Regions from separate parts of the Lysinibacillus sp. NPDC047702 genome, predicted to be linked through region 3. Evidence: riboswitches for the same ligand, from Rfam matches in the RefSeq annotation. Region 3 holds a riboswitch; each other region holds the start of a gene.
What was found. A riboswitch is a leader RNA that binds a small molecule or an ion and turns the genes downstream of it on or off. The one in region 3 is predicted to bind S-adenosylmethionine.
Positions count from the first base shown of each region.

Region 1 (4,374 bases), on a different contig from region 3:
CAAAATGAAGGTGATTTCCGTTCCAGGCTACTCGCTTTGCCGCTGACGCTTCGCTTTCGCGCAGAGCAAGGCTTCCTGCGGGCGAGCGACGAGCCGCTTCCTGCGCTGAGGGAACGAAGGCTAAGTGCGTCCCGTCCTGTGACAATTTATCTGTGCGAAAGCGTAGCGACAGAAACAACGCCTTCGTGACCAACATCGTGTTGGCATCAGGGTCTCGTCTGTCTCGCTATCCCATGGGAGTCGAGTAGCCTTACACTCCAATCAGCAATAGTGTAGAACTTTAATTATTTTCTTACCTCAAAAGTAGCATATTACTCACAATCATTAAATGGATAGAATAGTGGGACAATTCTATAGCTGTCAACCTACATTTTGTACATAAAACTCTTTGTAACTATACATAAAGCCACTTATTGCTACACCGCTTTTGAATAGGGAAATGTTACCCAAACCCCGTTTTTAGCAATATAGTGATGGCTAAGACCTCAATTTATCACTATACATTTGTGTAAAATGCCAGAAGAAAATACGATGAGCAGTGGTTGATTGGAGTGTAGACTGAGTGACTCCTCGGGGATCACAGCGTCACAGATGAGACCCTGGAGCGAGCATATAAGGGGAACGAAGGCTAAAGGCATCACGTCCTGTGACAACGCCTTCGTGACCAACCTCCTGCTGCTGCCGCTTCGCTTTCGCGCAAAAAACATCTGTTGCCCCAAGCGGCTCATCGGACGCCCCCATGAAGCTTTGCACATGAAAAGGGAACGACTAAAATCGTTCCCTTTGTTTAAGCAATTATTTTAATGGACCACCAAGTGTAGTGATAGCTTCAGAAACGTTAGAGAATTTCTTGAAGTTTTCATTGAATAGACCAGCAAGCTCAGCCGCTTTTTTATCATAAGCTGCTTTGTCTGACCATGCATCACGAGGGTTAAGCACTTCTGTTGGTACACCTTCAACAGCAGTTGGAATATGTAATCCAAATACTGAATCTTGAATTGTTTCAGCTCCAGCTAATTTGCCCTCGATTGCAGCACGTACCATAGTACGAGTGTAAGAAAGCTTCATACGACTGCCAGTGCCATATTCGCCACCAGTCCAACCAGTGTTCACTAAGTATACTTGCGCACCATGTTCGTCAATTTTTTGACCTAACATCTCAGCATAGACAGTTGCTGGAAGTGGAAGGAATGGAGAACCGAAGCAAGTAGAGAATACTGGTTCTGGCTCTGTTACACCACGCTCTGTACCAGCAAGCTTTGATGTGAAGCCACTTAGGAAGTGGTACATTGCTTGCTCTTTTGTTAATTTACTGATTGGAGGTAATACGCCAAATGCATCAGCTGTTAAGAAGATAATTGTTTTTGGGTGACCTGCAACAGATGGGTCAACAATATTATCAATATATTGGATTGGATATGCGACACGTGTATTTTCTGTTAATGAACCATCATCATAGTCACAAACGCGAGTTTCTGGATCAACAGCTACGTTTTCTAGAACTGAACCAAAGCGGATTGCATTGTAGATTTCTGGTTCTTTCTCAGCAGAAAGGTTAATTGTTTTTGCATAGCAACCGCCCTCGATGTTGAATACACCATTATCAGACCAACCGTGTTCATCGTCACCGATAAGCTTGCGGTCAGGGTCAGCAGATAAAGTCGTTTTACCAGTACCAGATAAACCGAAGAATAATGCTACATCTCCAGCTTCACCAACGTTTGCTGAACAGTGCATAGAAAGGATGCCTTGTTGTGGTAATAAGTAGTTCATAATACCGAAAATTGATTTTTTGATTTCACCAGCATATTCAGTTCCGCCGATTAGGATGATTTTCTTTTCAAGAGATACAATGATGAATGTTTCAGAAGCTGTACCATCCACAGCAGGGTCTGCTTTAAAGTTAGGAGCAGAGATTACTGTGAAGTCAGCAACATGAGAAGCTAACTCTTCTTCTGTTGGACGGATAAATAATTGATGAGCAAAAAGATTGTGCCAAGCATATTCATTGATGACTTGGATGCTAAGCTGTGAATCTTTATCGGCACCAGCAAATCCCTTAAATACAAATAATTCGTCACGTTCTTTTAAGTATTTTACTACTTTTACATATAAGTTATCGAACACTTCAGAAGAAATTGGTTGGTTTACTTTCCCCCAGTCAATTTTATCCTTTGTGCTTTCTTCTTCTACCGTATATTTATCTTTAGGTGAACGACCAGTGTATTTGCCAGTTTCTGCACGAACTGCGCCATCTACTGTTAACATAGCTTCACCACGAGATGTAGCCTTTTCAGCTAATTGTGGTACTGAAAGTTGAACATTAATGTTACCGCCGCTTAATAATTCCTTCAGTTCGTTTGCAATTTCTACTGAATTCATCGATTAAATACCATCCTTTTTTATAGTATTCCCTTGAGTTTGAGGGAGAATTTCTTAATTTCAAAAATAGTATAACACAATTGCTTAAATAATCTATACTAATTCAGAAATTATTTTTGAGATTTTATTACTTTTCAAGAAAACGACAAAAAGTAATTAATAATGAGAGATGTCATCATTCATTCACCGGAGCATAACAGCTTTTGAAGGCTTTTGACTAACATGAGGTTCGCACAAGATGGAAGGTTGTTAACTCAAGTTCGGAAGGAGCAAAAACTGATTTCATCTTCCCGCATGTAGTGGTGATTGGCTTCAGAGCAACAAATATTATGCTATATGTATGAAGATACTAGATCACCTTTATGTTATCACAGGATATAAGGTAGTAATAGGGATTATTTTGCTACAGTTTACAGCCTTACCCAAATGCCAATCATAAAGTTTCTCTCATACCTTAACAATAATACAGCAAAAAATATTTGACAACGTTCGACCTTTTACGTAATATGAGATATTGAACGGATACTCTTATCCCGAGCTGGTGGAGGGTCAGGCCCTGTGAAACCCGGCAACCTGCATGAACTTATTTCACGACATGCGTTGGTGCCAACCTGATGCAAGGGGAACCCCTTGAACGATAAGAGTGAAAGGTTACGAAGTCATTATTCCTTTCCTCATGTTAGTAAGCGTGAGAAAAGGATTTTTTTTATTGTTAAAAACAAATACAAAGGTAAGCATATGTAGTTCTTTCCTTATTATAATGACGGATCTTTCGAAATCCTCGTGTTAAAAGAGCAGCTGTTTATTTGGGCGAAAGTGAAACGACAGCAACAACGGCTTGAGAGTTCAATCCTTAGGAGCGGACTTGACATGGGTAATGAGTACCGTATTCATTCACAAATATTTTTTGGAAGAGTAATAGGAGGAAAACCAAATGACAAACCGTCGACTGTTTACATCAGAGAGCGTGACAGAAGGACATCCAGACAAAATTTGTGACCAAATTTCGGATGCCATTTTAGATGCTATTTTAGCAGAAGATCCAAATGCACGTGTAGCGTGTGAAACAACAGTAACAACAGGATTAGTATTAGTAGCAGGAGAAATTACAACTTCTACCTATGTAGATATTAAAGGTATTGTCCGAGATACTGTAGCAGAAATCGGATATACGCGTGGGAAATATGGCTTTGATGCAGAAAATCTTGCAGTGCTTGTAGCTATTGGTGAGCAATCACCGGATATTGCACAGGGTGTTGACCAAGCACTAGAGGCTCGTGAAGGCTCTATGACAGACGCTGACATTGAAGCGATTGGTGCAGGTGACCAAGGCTTAATGTTTGGTTATGCATGTAACGAAACGCCTGAGCTTATGCCATTACCAATTAGTCTAGCGCATAAATTAGCACGTCGTTTAACAGAAGTGCGTAAATCTGGTGAATTAGCGTATTTACGTCCTGATGGAAAAACGCAAGTGACAATTGAATATGATGAAAACAATATTCCAGTACGAGTAGATACGATCGTCATTTCAACACAACATGATGAAGAAGCAACACTTGAACAAATTCAGGCAGATTTAAAACAGTTCGTAATTGCACCAGTTGTTCCAAGTGAATTACTAGATGCAAATACTAAATATTTCATTAATCCGACTGGTCGTTTTGTTATCGGTGGTCCGAAAGGTGATGCCGGTCTAACTGGACGCAAAATCATCGTGGATACATACGGTGGCTATGCTCGTCATGGCGGTGGTGCGTTCTCTGGAAAGGATGCAACAAAGGTTGACCGTTCAGCAGCATATGCAGCACGTTATGTAGCCAAAAACATTGTAGCAGCAGGTTTAGCAGAACGTGCTGAGGTACAATTAGCTTATGCAATTGGCGTTGCTCAGCCAGTGTCCATTGCTGTTGATACATTTGGCACTGGAAAAGTGAAGGAAAGTGAGATTGTCGAGTGGGTACGTGAGCTATTTGATTTACGACCAGCAGG
Region 1 covers NZ_JBNNMG010000058.1:23,555-27,928, forward strand. The annotation lists gene ACQKIM_RS21470 (hypothetical protein) at 586-741, opposite strand; gene pckA (phosphoenolpyruvate carboxykinase (ATP)) at 796-2,382, opposite strand; SAM riboswitch class I at 2,908-3,026, shown strand; gene metK (methionine adenosyltransferase) at 3,317-4,374, shown strand, end outside.
Region 1: it holds a riboswitch for S-adenosylmethionine, as region 3 does, so the genes downstream of both, metK (methionine adenosyltransferase) here and ACQKIM_RS19370 (bifunctional homocysteine S-methyltransferase/methylenetetrahydrofolate reductase) in region 3, are expected to answer to the same signal.

Region 2 (4,374 bases), on a different contig from region 3:
GTAATAATCTGTTAGAAAGCATTTATCGATACCGTCTAGCAATGGATGAGCTATCATTATTTGAGCAGCATATACGCTTCCAAGAATTTATGCTGTTCATTTTGTATCAAAATGTACCTAATCAACAGCAGAAAAATGACCGTCAGTCCGTTGAGCAATCCATAAAATATTTACAAAAGCATTATGAACGGGATTGGACCGTGGAACAATTGGCAGAATTAGCGACTGTCCCACGCTGGAATTATTCTCGTATATTTAGGGATATTACTGGTCAAACCCCACTAAACTTTTTAAACAATGTTCGTATTGAGAAAGCCAAGCAATTACTAATAACAACGAATGACCGTATTTTTGAGATAAGCCAAACGGTTGGATTCAACAATGAGTATTATTTTAACCGCCGCTTTAAAGAGCGTGTTGGCATCTCTCCTGGACAATATCGTCGTAGCCAAAATAATAACCCTCGTATATTCGCACCGTTTTTAGAGGACTTTTTAGTGGCATTAGGAATTACACCCATTGCCCAATTTAGCCATTCAAAATGGGGCAAACAGGATTATCTAGGGTTACAAGAAATACCTGATATTGATATTGAAAACGGACAAATGGATCAGCTTTTTCATTATAAACCAACTTTAATTATGCTAGATGAAGGGATAGAGCGTTGGGAGGCTTATCATCAATTAAATCAATTGGCTCCCACTTATCAACTCTCACACCCAGGTGAGGATTGGCGTACTACATTGTTCCAAATAGCTGATTTAACAGGTAGAACGGCTATTATGAAGGATGTCATTAAGCAATATGAAGAAAAAGTGCAGATGGCAAAAAAAATGCTTCAAAAATCAGTATATGGACATAGTGTAGCCTTTCTTCGTATCTCTGCAATCGGCATTAGCCTCTATGCAGGACCCGAATGCGGCTATACGGGACCCATTCTATATCGTGATCTCGGCTTAACACCCCATCAGTCTGTATGGAATATTCCACCTCATACACGAAAAAAACATCTAACATTTGATCAGCTTATACATTTAGATGCTGATCATTTATTCATTACCTTCGACAAGCAACATTCAATTTTTGAAGGAGAGGAACGAGTATTGTTAAAATCCACTACCTGGAACAATCTCTCAGCAGTGAAAAATAACTGTGTCTATGAGGTTGATTTCTTAACATGGATGAACTACGGCATTCTCTCCCATAACAAAAAAATAGATGATGTTTTACGTGTTCTTGGATAAAATAATTGTGAAAGAAGGCTATTAAGAACGAAGCCTTCTTTTTTGATCGGGTTTCCTCCACTTTTAATCGGCTTGAGCTATACTTTGATCGGGTTCCGTTCTTTTTTGATCAGCTTGGGCTTCTCTTTGATCGGGTTCCATTCTTTTTTGATCAGCTTGGGCTTCTCTTTGATCAGGTTCCGTCCCTTTGATCGGTTCGGCCCCCTCTTTGATCAGGTCCCCTCCATTTTTGATCAGCTTGAACTCTTTTTTGCTCAGGTCCCTCCATTTTTGATCAGCTTGAACTCTTTTTCGATCTGGTTTCCTTCACTTTTGATCAGCCCAGGCTCATCTCTGATCAAGCTCCATTATTTCCAATCGACTTAGTTACCTCTTCCTAGCTCATCCACTGTATTGTTCTGCTTCATTTGATAATGCCCTCCTTGATATCTAGAAACAGTGAACACCGAAAGTCTTTGCTGCACATAAGATAGGGTATCAGCTAGTGGATAGGAGGAATTAAGCTGTATTACAACCACCCTTATCCATATTTCGTCTATCCTACCTATTATCCAGAATTGGCAATAGTAAATCATCCAGCTCTTCACCAACCATCTAGATATTTAGCTATGCCGACAAATACTAATCCTTTTCCCGCTGTAAATACAAATAAATTAAAAATTTCTGCCAAGCGAGTAAAGGGAATTATGCAGCAAGCTCAGCTACTTACAGATAAAATTGATGGATCAGAACAATTTGCACATGATCTTATGGATGCTGCACAGAAATCAAATAAATCGGAGGTTGAAAAGTTAATCATTTCAACGGGTATTACTATGAAATTTGAAACAAACTATACACCTGATAATATTCGGATAGTATTTACAGATAGTGAATGCTGCAAGCTTACGTTAGTTTTAAGCTGGTGACAGCACCTTTTCTACAAGAGGGCTCTTTTCATAAGAACCCACTTGTATACTTAACTTTCCCCTAAGAGCCTCTAATCAGCGTGGCTCTTTCCCTAACAAATGCTTAACCGTATTAGTTGGTTTTTCTGGTACCCTAAAGACATTGTTTTTACGCTAACTAGATCAGCATCTCCCTTAATGTATCAGTTCCAGATCAATATAACGAACAGGGCGATTAAGAAGAGTTATTAACAACTGGATATAGCCGCTCTTTTTGTATGTAAAATATTAACCATGTATCCCTATTGAACTTGTAAACTATAAAAAAATATGCTAATGTATTTGTAATCGTTATTTCTGAAAATTCTTATATCGCATTTCTTATCAAGAGAGACAGAGGGATTGGCCCTATGAAGTCTCAGCAACCAGCCTCTGGGTATGGTGCTAACTCCAATTGGCAAAATATTTGCCTTGAAGATGAGAAGACCTACATCAGTTGCTTTGCACAAGAGTCCTCTTCTCCAAGAAGGACTCTTTTTTGTGGTTGTGATTGAACAAGAAGGAAATAACTCAAACTATTAATAGGAAGCAGGTAAATACGATGACTAATGAACTTTTACAAGCAGTGCAGCTATTGAAATCAAGAAAATGGGTAGATTTAACACATACATTTGGACCAAATTCGCCTCACTTCTTTATGTTTGAGGACGCAAAATTTGAAACCTTATTCTCTCATGATGATGGCTTCTTTGCACAGCAATTCACTTTTCCCGGACAATACGGAACGCATATTGATCCCCCTATCCATTTTGTAAGGGACACACGTTTTTTAGAAGAATTAGATTTAAAGGAATTAGTGCTACCATTAATCGTGATTGATAAATCGAATGAAGCCGATCAAAATAATGATTTTACCTTAAGTGTTCAGGGTATTCTTGACTTTGAGGCTGAGCATGGGGAAATTGAAGCAGGTACATTTGTTGCCCTACGCACCGATTGGAGTAAGCGCTGGCCAAATAAGGAAGCATTCAATAATAAGGATGCTGAGGGTCATAATCATATACCCGGTTGGGGATTAGAGGCTTTACAATTTTTATTCAAAGAACGAAAAGTTAGTGCTATTGGTCACGAAACTTTCGACACTGATTCAGCAGCAGATTTTCGTAAAAATGGTAAGTTAGACGGTGAATATTTTGTACTTGAGCAAGATACTTATCAAATTGAGCTTTTAACAAATTTAGATCAGTTGCCACCAAAAGGGGCTGTCATATTCAATATCGTACCAAAACCAGAAAAAGCATCTGGATTCCCCGTTCGTTCATTTGCCATCCTACCTTAAAAATAAATAAGGGTCTCATTCACTTCACTTAGAAGAATCAGACCCTTATTTATTTCTTTTTTTGAAAAAATAATAAATGATCAACATTAATATGATGAAGACTACAATTAGATAAATACTGTAATGAGATAAATAAAATCCTACATAGCGCCATTTCTCACCTAGTACTTTTCCTAGTGTAATAAAAGTAAATGTCCAAATAAATGCTCCTGCATAAGCAAAAAAAGCAAATTTCCTATATGGATAGTTATTAATGGCAGCTATATATGCGGTAAGATGGCGTACACCTGGAATAAAAAAACCTATCAGTAATAAGACTGGGCCTATTTTTGTAAACAATTTTTTAGTAAAATCAATTTTCTGTTTAGTAATATGAATCTTCGGTCCGTATTTATGCAATAAAGGTAGCCCGAACCGATAACCTATATAGTAACTTAAGGTAATGCCGCCTATTGCCCCTATGGCTGCGCTGAGTAATGCCGGAACATGTGCTAGTGTTTCGCGATATACACTATATCCTACATATGTTAAAAATATTTCATCAGGAATAGGCAACCCGACAATCCCTCCAACAAGGATAAGAATAATGCCAAAATACCCGTAATGTTCTATAAGAGATTGTACATGATGTGCCATAAATTCATCCCACCTAAAGCATTATTTATCGTTAGCTTTATCATACTCAATGTAGTTAACATTATGAGTTGTATAGCCTCAATCATTTTTCATTATTTTGCTAAAGAAAGTTTTTTCCTTTGTCATTTAGTGTCAAAAAACTAATAGCTCTTCCTTTAAACTCTAGTAAATTTAGGTTACATGTCATTCCTTTAAATTTACTAAAAATATTATTTGTTTTCAAATAATGACTTTCTTAAATTATTTGTAGCTCCTGTAAAGCATGATA
Region 2 covers NZ_JBNNMG010000001.1:68,400-72,773, reverse strand. The annotation lists gene ACQKIM_RS00370 (AraC family transcriptional regulator) at 1-1,244, shown strand, start outside; gene ACQKIM_RS00365 (hypothetical protein) at 1,853-2,152, shown strand; SAM riboswitch class I at 2,510-2,615, shown strand; gene ACQKIM_RS00360 (cyclase family protein) at 2,733-3,470, shown strand; gene ACQKIM_RS00355 (DedA family protein) at 3,516-4,106, opposite strand; gene ACQKIM_RS00350 (Cof-type HAD-IIB family hydrolase) at 4,342-4,374, opposite strand, start outside.
Region 2: it holds a riboswitch for S-adenosylmethionine, as region 3 does, so the genes downstream of both, ACQKIM_RS00360 (cyclase family protein) here and ACQKIM_RS19370 (bifunctional homocysteine S-methyltransferase/methylenetetrahydrofolate reductase) in region 3, are expected to answer to the same signal.

Region 3 (19,065 bases):
TGTTAAATGAGCAGGATATTTTTAAGCAATCAAGTAAAACCATTGCTAGAAATTTGGCGGTAGTAAGTCAAGAAACACCGGTTTTATTTGACTTTACGGTACATGATTTAGTAAGTATGGGAAGAACACCTCATAAAAAACTATTGGAGCTCGATCAAGAACGGGATTTTCAAATTGTGAAGGATGCATTAAATCAAACAGGTATCGCGCACTTAGAAAAACGTAGCTTCAGCTCTCTGTCAGGTGGAGAAAAAAAACGAGTGATGGTTGCACGTGCTCTTGCTCAGCAAGCACAAATTCTAATTTTAGATGAACCAACAAATCATTTAGATATACAGCATCAATTACAGTTAATGGATTTAATTCAAACCCTACATTTAACAGTAGTTGCTGCTTTGCATGACTTAAATATTGCAGCTATGTATTGCGATCAAATTTATGTTTTACAAAAAGGTCAGATTGTTTGCTCTGGTACACCTGAAGAAGTACTTACACCGACGCTATTACAAGATGTATTTGGTGTTTATGCTGATATACAAACTCATCCTCTTACAGGTAAGCCTTATTTAACGTATGTATCTGAGCAATATACAAAGAAAATATTAAAATATTGATAGTTTGAAAAAGGCGTATCTCCTATTGCGGATACGCCATGTTGTTTATCGAAGGATAGGCCCATTGTTAATGGATGACAATGCTTCATTTACTGCAAAAATTTTACCGCGAATATTTGTTATTCCAAAGCTTGTTAGGCGGGCAGAGTGCATGGCTAAATATTTTTCAGCACTTTCTTTCGTTTCAAATAAATACACCCCGCCAGCTTCTTTAGCTAACGCGTTCTCAGTCCAAATTTTCCATATAACGCCTTCTTCATCATTAATACTATGTGCTAAATCTTTGAAGCCTTCAGACATCTCCGTACCAAAAGGGCCTTCCATAGTAAAGTCAACCTGTAATAAATACACCATTCTTAAAACCTCCTTTTCACTAGATTATATTTATCTTCATTCAGCAGATGTTTTTAGTATCGAAAGCAAAGCGGCAGCTACAATTACGCCAAGGCGAAATTGATTTTAATTCATTATAAATAAATTCTACCACAGAAGTACAGGAGCAAAGCAAATTAAGATACAGCTTTTAAGCCTGCCACGCCAATGATAATGGCAACGATACTAATCAGACGAGTAAGGTTTTTAGATTCACCGAAAAATATAATATTTACAAGGACAGCACCAACAGTGCCAATACCAATCCATACAACATAGGCGATGCTTAACTGTAAATAGTTGAAGGAGGAATATAATAACGCAAAGGACAATCCAAAACCACCTACATATATGAATAAATTACGTAGCGATTTTTTCTGACTGTAGAAACGTAAACCTACCACCCCGATAATTTCTGATATTGCAGCTAATAAAACAAGTAACCAGCCCATTAGGCATTCGCTCCTTTCTTGTTATCACTATCTCCAGCAGGGTTATCAGCTAATTTAAGCCCAATGACCCCTAATACTAAAATAAATATAAAAATCGCTTTAATAGTGTTAAACTCTCCTTCAAAAATGAAAATGTCCATTAATGTGGTACCAATTGTTCCTGCCCCAGCAAAAATCGCATAAACTGTGCCAGTAGGCAGGTTTTCACATGCTTTCGATAAGAAATGGAAGTCCATAGCGATTAAAGCTACGATAATAATCCAATGCCACCATGAATGTGCAACATTAAAGCCAAAAATCCAAAATAATTCAAATAAACTTGTTAGTCCAACATACAGCCAATCTTTTTTCATAGTTACGTTTCCTTTCGTTTAATAATATTTATGACTGACATTCAGTCATTTTTAGTGTGAAAAAGAACGCCACTTATGTGTGACGTAAGCCAAGTGCATGATGTAAAAAGTCAAGGAGTTCAAGCTTTTGCAGTCTGATAGATTCTTCTTCACTATCATCATATAAGTAAATTTGCTCAGCTGCAGATTCTACTAACCCAATAATAAGCTTAGAAGATTGTGTAGTATTTAATGAAGGGCGAATTATTCCTTGCTGTTGAGCCTCATATAAGAAATTATTCATCCATTCGTAATAGGGCGCATAAATATTTTCCCATTCTTTCATATGTTCAGTTTGAGTAATACCAGCGTAGATAAGAGCAAATACATCCCGATAGTCTTCGGTTAGTGAAAAAACAATATCGACTACTTTTTCAAGCTGGATTGCAAAAGGTTCCTGTATGGATATACCTTCTTTAATAGCAGCAATTATTTTCTCAACCATAACTTTCGCAATAGCCGGCATGACTGAAAGCCGTGACGGGAAATAAAGATAAAATGTTCCTTGAGCGATACCTGCAGCTTTAACGATATCGGAAACTTTAGTTTTTTCAATTCCCTTTTCACGAAAAACTTCAATAGCAGCTTGAATAATTTTCTCTTCCTTTGACATGTAATCCCTCGCTTTTGACTTGCTTAATACATATGTTACAAAATAGCTAGAGTAAAGTCAAAGAAAATGACTGATAATCAGTCATTTTCATCTTGAGTCAGCAAATCTTTACTGTGCGAAAGCGAAGCGACAGCAACAAATGTTTACTGTGCGAAAGTGCACCGTCAAGTACAGAATACTTTCGGACGCAATTACATTTCGACGAAATTGATATGCATAAATATCACTTTCTCAGGGAACTTTATGAATGAAAGGATTTGATGATAATGGAAGAGATTAAGTTTGCACAATTAAATCAACAGCAGCTTGAAAAAATTAATGAACTGGAAAAGAAAATTGACGTGACATTAGTGGCATATGATTCATCTTCAATCCCGTCGCAGGGCTCAGGTGCCTTTGAATCAAATAATAGCACACATAATAATCATCCATCATAATGAACAAAGAGATGCCTTGCAGCAATGTGAGGTTTTTCTGTGTTATAAAAATAACAGGAGTGAAATTTAATTATGAAAGAATTCTATGCTGATTTACATATTCATATTGGACGTACTTTTAATGGACGTGCTGTCAAAATTACAGGCAGTAGAACGTTAACATTAGCAAATATTTTAGAGACTGCTAGTGCAAGAAAGGGGCTAGATATTATTGGAATTATCGATTGTCATTCTCCAGAAGTAATAGAAGAGATGGCATTGATGATAGAACAAGACTTAATTAAGGAATTAGAGAAAGGGGGACTACGTTATCAGAAAACGACCCTGATTCCAGGCAGTGAAATAGAGATTTATGATGAGAATTGCTTAGGACCAATCCATGTGCTTGCCTATTTTCCGACGCTTAGCCTGATGAGAGAGTTTTCAACTTGGATGTCAAATCATATGAAAAATATCCACTTAAGCTCTCAGCGGATATATTGCGATGCACGAACGCTACAACAAAAAGTTTGTGAATTAAAGGGACTTTTTATTCCTGCACATGTATTTACACCATTTAAAAGTCTATTTGGTAAAGGTGTACAACGAAGTTTAACAGAAGTTTTCGATCCACAGCTAATCGATGCCATTGAACTGGGATTAAGCTCTGATACCTACATGGTAAGTAATATTAAAGAGCTTCAAGCCTATCCATTTGTCAGTAATTCTGATGCTCACTCTCTTGGGAAAATCGCTAGGGAATATCAAAAATTACGCTTATCTGATGCCAATTTTTCTGAATTGAAATTGGCACTTCAAGAGCAGCAAGGGCGAGCAATAACAGCTAATTATGGTCTAAATCCTTTGCTTGGTAAATACCATCAAACCGTTTGTGCAAAGTGTGGGGAACAGTTAAGTAATGTGGCAACTGTCTGCCCTAAATGTAACAGTATTCAAATTATAAAAGGAGTTGCTTTACGTATTCAGGAGTTATCAGAACAACTTGTCAATAAACGTGATCGACCACCCTATATTCATCAAGTTCCAATGGATTTTATTCCAGGATTAGGGCCAAAAATGATGGACCGATTAGTACATGCTTTTGGTACTGAGATGAATATATTACATCACGTCTCACTAGAACAGCTTGAACAAATCGTACCACATAAAATTGCGAAGATGATTGATTTAGCAAGAACAGGTCAACTAGTAATTGAAGTTGGTGGTGGGGGAATGTACGGAAAGATTCAATCTGATTAACAAGAAAAAAATGCATGCTCTTATTTAACCCATTTTTAACCTTCATCTATTAAAATAGTAATCAGTAGATGTTGAAGGAGTGAGAGTATGAAATTTTCAAAGAAATTTCGATTTTTAGCTAGTAGTGTACTAGCATTACAGTTAGTGGTGCCAATAGGTGCAAATGCTGAAGAGCAGAGAGATCTTATAGCACCAAGCTGGGTGACACAGGCAGATTATGTAGCATTAGGGGATTCACTTGCTCATGGCATGAATGAAGTGGGAATTATCGGATTAGGGTATGCCGATTTTGTTGCACAGGCTTTACAGAAAGATGGCCTTATTACTTCATATAATAAGGGCTTTGCTTATACAGGCTATACTACTAAAAATGTATTAGAAGATTTACAAAAAGATGTCGAGAAGCCGGTGGTTGGTTTTGGCTATCCAAACGAACAGGTAAAGCTTCGTACATCTATTAAAGAGGCGGAGATCGTTACTTTAACAGCAGGCGCTAATGATTTAATACCAATTTTAAAGGAATCTCAAGCTACAGGTATTAATGCAACGGCAATTCTAAAAGCTTCACAAGATGCAGTCACAAATTTAACAGCTATTTTAGCAGAAATTAAAAAGTTAAATCCGAGCGCACAGGTTTATGTGATGGGCTATTATAATTCCTTTCCATACTATAGTGAGGATTTACAAAAACAATTTAAACTATTATTAGCTGCGGTAAATTCCACAATAAAAGCAAATGTTGAAAAGGCAGGAGGCATATTTGTCCCAACTTACGACATTGTGGCAAAGGATGTGCCAAGCTATTTACCAAATCCAGAAAATATACATTTAAGTGAAGCTGGCTATATGGCAGTCGCAAATGAGGCATTTTTACCAGCCATTAAAGCAAGCTCATTATGGGATGTATCAAAAGTGATCAGTACAACTATTCAAAATAGTACAACCGTGCAGGTAAATTGGCAGAAGGCTATAGACAATGTTGGCGTTCAAAGCTACAAAGTTTATGTAAATGGTGAGTTAACAGCTACGCAAAATGCTGAAACGACAACAATTACGTTGGAACATTTAACGGATCATGCAACATATACTGTCGCTGTAAAAGCAGTAGATGCTGCAGGCAATGAAAGCGTACAAAGTCCAACTATAACTTTTTCGTTGGGAGGTACTTCAAGCTTTACTGATATAGAGAATCACTGGGCAAAGGAGTTTATTCAGAAAACAGCTGAAGTAGGGATTATGAAAGGCTATGCAGATGGAACGTTTAGACCTGAACAGAATGTGACTCGTGCACAGGCTGCTGCTATGCTTGTCAGAAGCTTAGGCTTAACGACGCAGAAACAGGCACCATTTACGGATATTTCAAGCTACGATGCAAAAACACAGTCTGAAATTGCAGCTGCCTATGCAAATGGACTTATAAAGGGAACGGATGGTAAATTTAACCCTGGCCAGCCAATTACTCGCGCTCAGCTAGCATTAATGATTAATCGTGCCTATGAACTTCAACAAAAGAAGCCTTATGTAGTGAAAGGAAATGCGCCATTTACTGATATTGCTATTTACAATGAAGAAACAAAGCGTGCGATTACTATGCTATATGAGCTTGGAATAGTTACAGGCAGTGAAGGCAAGTTTTTACCGGAAGCCTCAACAAAGCGAAGCCATGCAGCAAAAATATTTGTTAATTTTAGTGATTTATTTTGATTCAGTAGATTAAATCCATCTCTATAGGTGGTGAATTAATAACTGGTACTGGGGTTATGTTCATCATGCTATTAATGGTTGGACGATCAGTAGTCGATTTTACAATTGATGAAGACAAAAAGAAACAGATAAAAAATCATTTTTAAAATGAACAAAGCAGTACAATAAAAAATTTATTGTACTGCTTAACTTTTAGTTATTTACGATAATCTTGCAATAATGCCTTCTTCATCATCTAATACAAGCTCGATACCAGTTGAAAATGGATCACCATGCAGGACATCTTTAATCCATACACGTAATGCACCAATCATTGCTGCTGTATTGAATAACTCTATCTGTCTATTCACTTCGACTTCAGCACCAAAGCCAGCATCATCATCGTAGGTTAGCTCTACAAGCACTTCTTCTGGGCGAATATTTTTATAATATGCCTGTGATAAGCAAATGGCATTAATAATATCTTGTTCATTAATTATTTGTGCCATTGTGCTTCCTCTTTACGCTTCTTATCTTTAAATATATTCATAATTTTTACGACAAGCATAATGATGACAGCAATTGCTGCTACATTAATTAATAAACCTAAAATATTACCTAACAGACCCATACCACTAAAGAGACTACCAAATAATAAACCTGCTAAACCACCTAGCATTAGACCTTTCATAAGGCCACCAGAGAAGAAACCACCTTTTTTTGCAGTTGTATCTGTTTTGTTTGTAGATGTTGTATTGTTTTTATTTGTTGTTGCGTTATTTTGATCTTTAGATTTGTCCTGAGACTTTTGGATATTTGAGCTATTATTATTGTTTGTGAAGCCTTTTTTTCCTGATTTGTAGGATTTAGCTTCAGCAGTTGGTGTATCAGAAATAAACAATGTTGCCCCAACCGTTGCAAACATCAGTGTCGCTACAAAAATAGCGGCAAGAATTTTTTTCATTACTTACATTCCTCCAATATAATTTTTCATTTTGTCATAAACTAGTTCTTACTATTAATTTTACATGAACATTCTCAAAAAATAAAATAATCGCTGTCATTAATTTAGAAATAACGACAAATTTGAACAAGTAGTGTCGGGAGAAAGGGTATAAAGACTATAGAAAGGAGTGGGACGATGATACAAACATTGGTGCTATTAACGGCAATTTTCCTACTATTATATACGACGGAAAAAAGACGCTTTTTCAATGCAGTAGTACTGGGGCTATTAGGTTTACATATTTTAAGAGCAATCATTATTCAAAATCCTCTACTGCTGCCAGACAATCAAGGAATTGTCTCAGAGATGGGAATTGTCATTATACTCGGTAGTTTTCCAAGCATTATGTTTATTTTATCGATTGTGATGTTTATTAATAGCAAGGTTTTGCTTGAAAAAGAAGGTCGTAAAGTACGTAATTTATTGGTAGCAGTTTTTGGATTGAGTTTTTTTATCATGATGATATGGTATGTATTCGTGATATTTATGAATACTGAAAATGAAATTTGGCATATACTTTTTTTCTATGCGTTTTTGATTTTTGGTTATACAATGTTTTTATACACAAGTGTAATGGCATATGCAACTATTTATCATTTTACAGCTATTCGCTATGAGCCAAACTTTATTATTGCACTAGGATCAGGACTAATCGGTGATAAAGTACCACCGCTTTTAGCTAGTCGTTTAGACGAGGCAGTACGGCAATATAAAAAAAATGGTGAGCGACCTTACATTATCGTCTCAGGTGGTCAGGGAACAGATGAAAAAGTATCAGAAGCTTATGCCATGAAAAACTATATTATTGAAGTACATCAAATACCCACCCAAAAGATAATAATGGAAGATCAATCTATAAATACCGAACAAAATATGGCATTTTCAAAGGCAATTATGGATAGACATGCGCAAGGTGAAAATTACCGATCTTTATTTGTAACGAATAATTTTCATGTATTCCGTGCCAGTATATATGCCCGAAAGTCAAAACTTGATGCTCAAGGAGTTGGTTCAAAGACTGCCTTTTACTATGTTCCAAATGCTTTTACTAGGGAATTTATCGGTTTATTAGAAATGTATAAATGGGGTCATATATCTGTTTTTTTATTTATCACATTACTCGTAGGATTAATACTAAGAGCGTATGTGTAATCAATTTTAAACTGTCTTCCATATAATATTGGCAAGGCGGTTTTTTATAGTGCAAGGGGGGAAACGAATGTATGGACAATTATTAGCTGAACGAAATAAAGAGCGAATTGAATCCTTACTAAAGCTCACGCAAACTCAAGGTACATGGTTTGCACAAAACATCAAATTGCTAACATTTGAAGAAGTGCCATTAACAGCATTGCATAAAATGGTGTATCAAGTTGTGCACGGACTTCTAAAAAAAAATCAACAACGCCATTTACAAATTGTTCATCCAGAGCAGACGCAATCAATACAGGAAAATGTCTTAACGCTTTTAGCTGAGTATGATGATTTACTACGTGAAGCGATTCCACTCCCTATATATATTTTAATTTGGCAAATTTCTTCACTTGAGAAGTTAACCAATTGTATTGAGGTTGTTGACGATGTAATCGATGTATTGGAATGGTATTTTATCAATCAAGATGAGCAGTTTGAAGCATTTGATGAAGAAGATTTAGATCATGAGGTCATTATTGATTTATATAAAGAGGCAATCGAAGAACAAGATGCAGAAGCACAGTTTCAGCTCGGAGAATACTATAGTGCCAGCGATAGCTCCTGTTTTAAGCCTGAAAAATCTTTAAAGTGGTTAGAATTAGCCGCATCGCAGGATCATGCTGATGCTCAATATGTACTTGGTAATTTTTATTTTGAAGGTATAGGTGTACAGGAAAATTATTGCAGAGCTTTTTCATTGTATGAGGCAGCGGCAAATCAAGGGCATCCTGATGCTGCGAATAACTTGGCAGATATGTATTTTAACGGTGAAGGTGTATCAGAAAATTTGATACTTTCAAAGAAATGGTTTGACTTCGCTGCCAAGCAAGGTGTTGCTGAAGCTATGTTTACTCTTGGAATTATTTACGAGCAAGGTTTGGGTGTCGACATTGATGAGGAGCACGCATACTTCTATTATAAAAAATCTGCAGAAGCAGGCTATGTAGAAGCTCAATATAGGCTTGGAGGAATCTGTTTTGAAGGGCGATTAGGTCAATCGCGAGATGTAAATCGTGGTTTATACTGGTATGAAAGAGCTGCAGAGCAATATCATGTTGATGCATTTTATGATTTGGGGTTTATTTGGAGTCAAGGTTTAACCGGTATACGTAATATCGAGAAAGGAATTCATTGGTTTAAACAAGCTGCTCTTCAAGGAGATTCAGGAGCAAAATTACAGCTAGGGCATCTTTACAATAATGGAGAGGGTATATCTAGAAATGTGAAAGAAGCTATTAAATGGTACAGACTGGCTGCAGAGGCAGGAATAGAAGAGGCGACTGTTTTGCTGAATGAATTAAATGGATTGTAAATTTTTCGTAAAAAAAATGTAGTCATTTAGTTTCGATTATAGCTTCTGATTTTATGAGTATAAAGAATGGCGTTCGTTGTTTTGTTTAGGTATATAATAATAAGTGGAACTAACGGTAAAAATATTAATATAGTGAAAGGATAATAAAGACAAAGGAAAAATAAACAAAAAATAAGCAAAAGAAACATTAGTTGATGCAATTTAGCTGCCAAAAGATATTGTGGTAGCTTTTTTACTGCATTAAGTCGATAGTTTGGCTATAGGGACTTTTTATACAATTAATGGTAAAAAATGTATATCAGAAAATTGACAGCTATTTTAAAAATGTATAAGGTATATGAGTGATTTTGAAAAGAGCAGTTGATGCTATGGCTAAATGCTTTTTAGCAACTAAACAGTAATTAATCTAAGGTACTTATAAACCTATTCTCTTACATTTTGTAATATATATTTTTGTAAACAGAATTGGATTTTCTCAGCTTTGCAAAAGTACACGTGAAAGAGGGAAAATGTGTGATTTTTCAAAAAAAGAGAAAGACAGCAATGATAGACCTTCAGCAATATGTTGTAAAAATGGATGTTTCTAATTGCAAGTCAATGGTCAAGCAAATAGAAATGCTAAATTTAACAAAGCAGGACTTACAATATTTAAAAGCCTTTCAGCCATTTGTTGTAGACAATATTAATGACATAGTAGATAGATTTTATAGAATGATAGGGACTGAGCATGATTTAGTAAGTATTATTAATAATCACAGTTCTGTAGAAAAATTAAAAGTCACGCTAGGTCGCCATATTATTGAAATGTTTAATGGCACAATTGATGATGAATTTTATCAGAGACGTACTAATATTGCCAAAGTACATGTTCATATTGGTTTAAGAACGCAATGGTATATTTGTGCTTTCCAAGATTTATCATTATCATTCATTGACTTAGTGGAAGAATACATTCATCATCCCAAAGATCAATTTAATACAATACGGTCCATTTCTAAAATTTCAAACTTCGAGCAGCAATTAGTATTAGAAGCCTTTGAAAATACTGTTGAGCGGCACAAAGAGAATATGGAACGACAAAAGGAAGCAGTAGAGAAGGAAATCATAGCGTCTACAGAAAGCCTTGCTTCAATATCTAATGAAACAAATAACTCATTTCATCGAATAAGCAAGCAATCCGATGAAATTAAACAGTTTGCAAAAAACTCACTTTTAGTGTCGGCGATGGCTGAGAAGCAGGCATTAGAGGGACGAGGACGAATAAAGAGTCAATCACAAAATATGTGTAATATTATTGATTTGCTGAAGGATATAACAGAGAATATAGAACAGTTGACTGGTATGTCAAAAGAAATGGAATCAATTATGAGTGTGGTTACGACTATTGCCAACCAGACCAACTTGTTAGCTTTAAACGCAGCTATAGAAGCAGCCCGTGCTGGAGAAGCGGGTAAAGGCTTTAATATAGTTGCAGATGAGGTTCGAAAACTATCGATTCAAACAAAAGATTCTGTGACTTCAGTAGCCATGTTGTTACAAAAAACAAATGAACGGACAGATAAGTTAACACACTCTCTTAATAATATTCAAGAAGAGGTCATATCTGGTAAGGAAAATATGGTTCAAACAGAAGGGCAATTCACGAAAATATTAGAATCGATGACAGAAGCAAAAGAGCAGAATGATAGTATGGAAAAAGAAGTTTTAACAATAGCGGAGATTCTTAATGAGCTGGGAGTTGCCTTTGAAGAAGTAACAAATTCAGCTGAGAAATTAGCAAATGTTGCCCAACACTTAAATTAATTCATAGCAAGTATAGTATTTATTGTGGCAACTGAAGATCTACAGCCTGTAAACACTATAAAAACCATTAATATGTGTAAATTAATGGTTCCGAAGGCGATATATAGGTTATGCAATTTTGCAAGCTGATGACCGAGATTTAAGGTTAAAAGTATTTTTTTGTATCATTATGGAAAAATACATATTTTAGTCATAGAAATGGAGCTATCCTAACCACTGGATAGCTCCATTTTTGCTAAATTTGTAAAGGATTTAGCGTAATTTTCAATAAAAAGAGTTTATACTAAAGGAAGACAACAAAAATTAGGGGCGGTTAATATGGAAACAGTGGTTGTATTAGGCGGCGGAATTACGGGTTTATGTACGATGCATTATTTGCAGCGTCAAGTGAAGGAGAAAAATTTAGATGTAAAGCTTGTGCTTGTTGAAAAAAATACATATCTAGGTGGTAAGCTGCACTCTGCTCACGAACATGGATTCATTATGGAAACAGGGGCAGATTCAATTGTAGCTCGTCATAAAGGTGTTATGGAACTGATTGAAGAGCTTAATTTTGAGCAAGATTTGGTATACAACGAAACTGGGATTTCCTATATATACACAAATAATGAGCTCCATGCCATTCCTGCAGATTCGACGTTCGGCATTCCAATGAGCCTACACTCTCTGGAGGAAAGCACACTTGTATCCGAAGAAGGTAAAAAAGAAGCATTAAAGGATTTGACATTGCCGAATGCAGGCTTTACAAAGGACAGCTCTATCGGAGAATTTTTAACATATTATTTAGGAGAGGAGCTTGTACAAAACCAAATAGCGCCAGTACTTGCAGGAGTGTATTCAGGAGATTTACATCAATTATCGATAGCCTCCACTTTACCTTATTTAATTGATTATAAAAATGAGTACGGTAGTATCGTTAAAGGTTTTGATGCAAATCGACAACAATTTGTAAAAGCCGCTAATAAAAAGTTTATTTCGTTTAAAAATGGTTTATCGTCTTTAATTGATCGTCTTGAAGAAACGTTAACTGATGTAGAAATTATTAAGGGAATTACCATTACAAGTGTCAACAAGCAGGAGGATCACTACACTGTTACTTTGGCAGATGATACGGTTATTAAAGCAGATCATGTTGTTTTAGCATTACCTAATGAAGCTGTACAGAGCTTATTAAAGGATGATACATTGAACCGTTATTTTGAACAGTTCAATACTGCCTCAGCCATTACGATTTATTTAGGATTTGATGTACCCGATAATAGATTACCAGCTGATGGAACAGGCTTTATTGTGTCACATAATTCGGATGTAATCTGTAATGCAGCGACATGGACAAGCCGCAAGTGGAAGCATACTTCAGCAAATGAGCAATTACTTGTTCGACTCTTCTATAAAAGTATTAACCCTGCGTATGAGAAGTTACGTAGGATGACAGATGAAGAATTAGCGGTTGTTGCCTTAGAGGATGTAAGAAAAAGCTTGGGAATTGAAGAAAAACCAAATGTCGTGAATGTGAGTAGATGGATTGATCAAATGCCGAAATATGATTTAGCTCATCGTGATGCATTACAGGGTTTATTACAAGAGCTCGAAACAAATTATCCGAATTTATCCATTGCGGGCTGCTCTTATTTTGGTGTAGGTATAGGTGCTTGTATTCAAAACGGTAAAAAAATAGGGGAGAATATTGCTGAAAAACTCTCTTAATTGCAGAATATAAGACAAAAAATTATATTTTTCGTTTGAAATATCCTTTGTTACGTGAAATAGTCTTGACTCAAACGTTTGTTAACGATATGATTCTTTTAATTATTTAAAAAATTCATACTAAATTCTTATCAAGAGAAGCTGAGGGACTGGCCCTATGATGCTTCAGCAACCAACTTTTTGTCAGGTGCTAAATCCAGAAGACCCTATGGTCGAAGATGAGAAGGAACAAAATTACGAAACGTAAAAGCCTTCTTTGTGTTAAAGAAGGCTTTTTTATTATAGAAAAATAGGAAGAGGGGCTAGTTTTATGGGATTGCTTGAAAAGTTAAAAACGCATGTTCTGACAGCAGATGGTGCAATTGGTACGGTATTATACGGCTATGGCTTGGAGTACTGTCATGAGGAAATGAATGTTCAAAGACCAGAATTAATTGAAAAGATTCATAGAGAGTATATCGCAGCTGGAGCCGACATTATTCAAACAAATACTTATGGAGCGAATGCCATAAAATTAGCACGCTATGGATTAGAATCGCGTGTTCAGCAGTTTAATGAAGCTGCTATTACAATTGCAAAGCGAGCCGCTGCAGATGGCGGTCAATTTGTTTTAGGAACTATCGGAGGAATTCGAGGCATCCGAAAAAGCGATGCAACGTTAGAAGAAATTTTAGCGACTGTGGAAGAGCAAGCAACTGTATTACTTGCAGGGAATCCAGACGGTCTTTTACTTGAAACCTATTATGATTTTGAAGAATTAACAGCGACATTAAAAATGCTTCGAGTAAAAACCAAGTTGCCAATCATTGCGCAAGTTTCAATGCATGAACCGGGAGTATTGCAAAATGGTAAGAGTTTAAATAACGCTCTACATGAGCTTGAAGCGCTTGGAGCTGATATTGTAGGTGTTAACTGTCGTTTAGGTCCATTCCATACGATTCAAGCATTTGAAGGTGTAGAGCTTCCTGAGAAGGCATTTATGTCAGCATATCCAAATGCATCTCTTCTAGACTTAGAAGACGGCCGAGTGGTTTATGAGTCTGAGACAGACTATTTTGGTCGAGCAGCTGTAGCACTTCGAGATCAAGGTGTACGTTTAATAGGCGGTTGCTGTGGTACGACGCCAAATCATATTGCTGCAGCAAAAAAATACTTAGAGGAGCTATCTCCGGTAGAAGAAAAATTAGCGAAGCCAGAAAAAGTAGAGATTGTACGTGAGGCAGAACCATCAAGATTTGAGCCTCTGCATATAAAAGTAAAACGTCAACGCTCGGTTATTGTAGAGTTGGATACACCAAGACATTTAGAAATCGATGGCTTTATTAAAGGTGCTAAAAAATTATATGAGGCAGGCGCAGATGTGGTTATGATGGCGGATAATTCACTTGCATCTCCAAGAATAAGCAATGTGGCAATGGGCGCATTACTGAAAGAAACACATGGGGTACGCCCGCTAACACATATTACATGTCGAGATCGTAATTTAATTGGTCTGCAATCCCATTTAATGGGCTTAAATGCACTAGGAATTCATGATATATTAGCGGTGACTGGAGATCCAACAAAGGTTGGCGATTTCCCAGGAGCAACAAGTGTTTATGACGTATCATCAATGGAGCTAATACAATTAATCAAACAGTTAAATGAGGGTGTATCATTTTCAGGGAAGCCGCTACGTCAAAAGGCAAATTTCTCTGTAGCCGCTGCGTTTAATCCAAATGTACGTGTATTAGACCGAGCTGTATCTCGATTAGAAAAGAAAATTGAGCATGGGGCAGATTATTTTATTTCACAGCCAGTCTATACAAAGGAAAAAATTGTAGAAATTTATGAGGCAACAAAGCATTTAGAAGTACCAATCTATATAGGAATTATGCCAGTAACGAGCTATAAAAGTGCGGAGTTCTTACATCATGAAGTACCAGGCATTAAATTATCTGAAGAAGCATTAGCACGTATGAAGGCTTGTGGTGAGGATAAGGAACGCGCAACGCTTGAAGGAATTGCAATTGCTAAGGAATTAGTGGAGGTAGCTGCACAATACTTCAATGGTATTTATCTTATTACACCGTTCCTACGCTATGATATGACGCTAGAACTAATGAAATTTATTGAGCAATTGGATGAACAAAAAAGAGGGGTAAGTATAAATGGCTAAGCATTTGATTGAAGAGCAACTAGAGAAACGAATTTTAATTCTTGATGGCGCAATGGGGACAATGCTACAAAATGAAAACTTATCAGCTGAGGATTTCGGTGGCGAGGAATATGATGGCTGTAATGAGAATCTTGTACTAACTAGACCTGATGTGCTTGAAAAGGTTCATAGAAAATATCTGGAGGCAGGAGCAGATATTATTTGCACGAATACATTTGGAGGTACTCCTCTTGTATTAAATGAATATGATCTGGGAGCAAAGGCAGAGGAAATCAATAAACGTGCTGTGGATATAGCACGTAAGGCAGTGGATGATTTTTCTACCTCTGATTGGCCACGTTTTGTAGCAGGAGCGATGGGACCTACTACAAAAACCCTATCAGTTACAGGTGGAATTACCTTTGATGAGCTAGAGGAAAATTTTTATGTACAGGCGAAGGCGTTAATTGAAGCTGGTGCAGATGTATTGTTGCTAGAAACCAGCCAGGATATGCTCAATGTTAAGGCGGGTACTTTAGGAGTATCTCGCGCATTTGAAGCGACTGGCAAAGAGCTTCCTGTGATGATATCAGGAACAATTGAACCGATGGGAACGACACTTGCAGGGCAATCCATAGATGCATTCTACATTTCTATCGAGCATATTAAACCATTATCCGTAGGTTTGAACTGTGCGACAGGTCCAGAGTTTATGACGGACCATATTCGTTCATTAGCAGAGCTTTCAACGGGTTATATAAGCTGCTACCCGAATGCAGGCTTACCTGACGAGGAAGGCTGCTACCATGAATCACCAGAGTCGCTGTCACAAAAGCTAAAAGGCTTTGCTGAAAAGGGCTGGTTGAACATTGTAGGAGGCTGCTGTGGAACAACACCTGCACATATTGCTACTATTCGTGAGGTACTAAAAGAGGAAAAGCCGCGCCAATTACCAGAGGCAACGCATGGCCATGTAGTATCAGGTATCGAGCCATTAGTGTATGACGATTCTATGCGTCCATTATTTATTGGCGAACGTACAAATGTAATTGGTTCTCGAAAGTTTAAAAACCTAATTATTGATGGGAAATTTGAGGAAGCCGCAGAAATTGCTCGTGCACAAGTGAAGAATGGTGCCCATGTTATTGATATATGTTTAGCAAATCCTGATCGCGATGAACTAGCCGATATTCGTGGTTTTATGCAGGAGGTTGTGAAAAAAGTTAAGGTACCTCTCGTGATTGACTCAACTGATGAAAAGGTTATCGAAGAAGCACTTAAATTTTCGCAAGGGAAAGCTATTATCAACTCCATCAATTTAGAGGATGGGGAAGAACGCTTTGATGCAGTGTTACCGCTTGTAAAAAAATATGGTGCCTCATTGGTTGTGGGAACGATAGATGAGCAAGGCATGGCGGTTGATCGACATCGTAAGCTAGAAATTGCTGAACGTTCCTATAACTTGTTAACAGAAAAATGGGGACTTGCACCAGAAGATATTATCTTTGATCCATTAATGTTCCCAGTAGGTACAGGAGATGAGCAATATATTGGTTCTGCTCTAGAAACAATTGAAGGAATTCGACTCATCAAAGAAAAAATGCCACGTACATTAACAGTACTTGGTGTCAGCAATATCTCGTTTGGATTACCGCCTGTTGGTCGTGAGGTATTAAATGCAGTTTATCTCTATCATTGTACACAGGCAGGCTTAGACTATGCCATTGTGAATACTGAGAAGCTGGAGCGCTATGCTTCCATTCCAGAAGAGGAAATTAAGCTTGCAAATGACTTATTATTCAATACGAATGATGAAACACTAGCCGTATTCACAGATTTTTATCGTGATAAAAAGAAGGAAAAAACAGAGGCTGACATCCCTAAAACAGTGGAAGGTCGTTTAGCTTACTATATTTTAGAGGGAACAAAAGAGGGGCTGATAGAGGATCTGGAAGCTGCTCGTGATATATTTGAAGCACCTCTTGATATTATTAATGGACCATTAATGAGTGGGATGGCTGAGGTTGGTCGATTATTTAATAATAATCAGCTTATCGTTGCGGAAGTATTACAATCTGCTGGTGTTATGAAGGCTGCTGTTGCTCACTTGGAGCAATTTATGGAGAAAAATGAAGAGAGTGCTGGCAAAGGGAAGATGGTGCTCGCAACAGTCAAAGGCGATGTGCATGATATTGGGAAAAACCTAGTTGATATTATTTTAAGCAATAACGGCTATAAGGTGGTTGACCTTGGCATCAAAGTAACTCCTGCTCAATTAATTGAAGCAGTTCGAAAAGAGAAACCGGACTTTATCGGGCTTTCAGGTTTACTTGTAAAATCAGCACAGCAAATGGTAATTACGGCTCAGGATTTCAAAGAAGCGGGGATTGACGTACCGATATTAGTAGGCGGAGCAGCATTATCTCGACGTTTTACAGAAACTAAGATTGCAGATGAATATGATGGACCTGTCATCTATTCAAAGGATGCGATGCAAGGATTAGAGCAGGCAAATCTTTTAATGGGTTCAGAAACACGTGCAGATTTCTTAGCTGAAATTGAGGAGTCACGTAAAAAACGTATAGAAGCAGATGAGAAACGAGCGGCTCGCCCTGCAAAAGAAATAGCTATAAAGCCTGCTCGTACAGTAAAAGAAGCACCTGTATTTTTACCAGCTGATTTAAGACGACATGTGAAGAAGGAATATGCTGTATCGCATTTATACCCTTATGTAAATATGCGCACTTTACTTGGTCACCACTTGGGTTTAAAGGGGCAAGTGCAGCAATTACTTGAGACGGGAGATGCAAGAGCAACAGAATTAAAGGATTTAGTGGACGATTATTTAAAAAGTGACTTGTTGAAACCGTCTGGCATGTATCAATTTTTCCCTGCACAAGCAGATGGAGATGATGTAATTGTCTATGATCCAGCAGACAATAAAACAGAAATTGAGCGTTTTACCTTCCCACGTCAGCAAGTGGAACCATTTTTATGCCTTGCAGATTTCCTAAAAACGGTTGAGAGTGGAGAAATGGACTATATTGCCCTAATGGTTGTTACAGCAGGACAGGGGGTAATGGCAAAGGCGCGTGAGTTAAAGGATGATGGGAAATTCCTTGAAAGCCATGCATTACAATCTACAGCACTTGAATTAGCAGAGGGCTTTGCAGAAAGAATGCATCAGGAAATTCGTGACCAATGGGGCTTCTCGGATGCCACAGACTTTACAATGCGTGATCGTTTTGCTGCCAAATATCAAGGGCAACGCTTCTCATTCGGCTACCCTGCATGTCCAAATTTAGAGGATCAAGAGAAGTTGTTTGGCCTATTAAAACCGGAAGATATTGGTGTTCATTTAACTGAAGGCTTTATGATGGAACCAGAGGCTTCTGTTTCTGCGATTGTCTTTGCACATCCTGATGCTCGCTATTTTAATGTGTAATGTTAAATAAGAAATTTATGAAATATAGAAGTAAAGATTACAAACTATCATAATTGATTGAGGGATGTGAACATGATGATACGCTTCATGGAGGACAAAGATATACCTGAGGTTTTAGACATCTACAACGATATTATTTTAACGAGTAAGGCTGTTTATCGTTACGAAACGCAATCGTTAGAGGAAAAAATGCAATGGTTTAAGGACCAACAGGCTTCTGATAATCCTCTACTTGTCTTTGACGAGAATGGTGTAGTAGCAGGCTTTGCTACTTATAGTCAGTTCCGTCCTTATCCTGGATATAAGCATACGATGGAGCACTCTGTGTATGTGCATAAGGATCATTATCAAAAGGGAATTGCTACTAAGCTAATGCATGAGCTTATTCGAATTGCAGGGGAGCAGGGTGTGAAAACACTTGTAGCAGGCATTGATGGTGATAATATTGGCAGTATTAAAGCACATGAAAAATTAGGCTTTGAATATGCAGGCACAATAAAGAATGCAGGCTATAAATTTGAACAATGGCTGGATCTGGTGTTTTATCAGCTTCATTTATCTGGACCTAAATAAAAGGATATGACAAATGTCATATCCTTTTTATGATGTTTGCGTCTGTTGCTAGATTATGCTCATGTTTTATGATGAGGTCATAAGGA
Region 3 covers NZ_JBNNMG010000047.1:3,123-22,187, reverse strand. The annotation lists gene ACQKIM_RS19445 (heme ABC transporter ATP-binding protein) at 1-614, shown strand, start outside; gene ACQKIM_RS19440 (monooxygenase) at 660-968, opposite strand; gene ACQKIM_RS19435 (DMT family transporter) at 1,124-1,438, opposite strand; gene ACQKIM_RS19430 (DMT family transporter) at 1,438-1,791, opposite strand; gene ACQKIM_RS19425 (TetR family transcriptional regulator) at 1,865-2,443, opposite strand; gene ACQKIM_RS19420 (hypothetical protein) at 2,710-2,880, shown strand; gene ACQKIM_RS19415 (endonuclease Q family protein) at 2,953-4,119, shown strand; gene ACQKIM_RS19410 (S-layer homology domain-containing protein) at 4,207-5,823, shown strand; gene ACQKIM_RS19405 (DUF2653 family protein) at 6,024-6,311, opposite strand; gene ACQKIM_RS19400 (hypothetical protein) at 6,299-6,766, opposite strand; gene ACQKIM_RS19395 (YdcF family protein) at 6,944-7,960, shown strand; gene ACQKIM_RS19390 (SEL1-like repeat protein) at 8,028-9,314, shown strand; partial or broken gene ACQKIM_RS19385 (protoglobin domain-containing protein) at 9,858-10,349, shown strand; partial or broken gene ACQKIM_RS19380 (methyl-accepting chemotaxis protein) at 10,632-11,117, shown strand; gene ACQKIM_RS19375 (protoporphyrinogen oxidase) at 11,436-12,824, shown strand; SAM riboswitch class I at 12,950-13,049, shown strand; gene ACQKIM_RS19370 (bifunctional homocysteine S-methyltransferase/methylenetetrahydrofolate reductase) at 13,135-14,982, shown strand; gene metH (methionine synthase) at 14,975-18,406, shown strand; gene ACQKIM_RS19360 (N-acetyltransferase family protein) at 18,482-18,979, shown strand.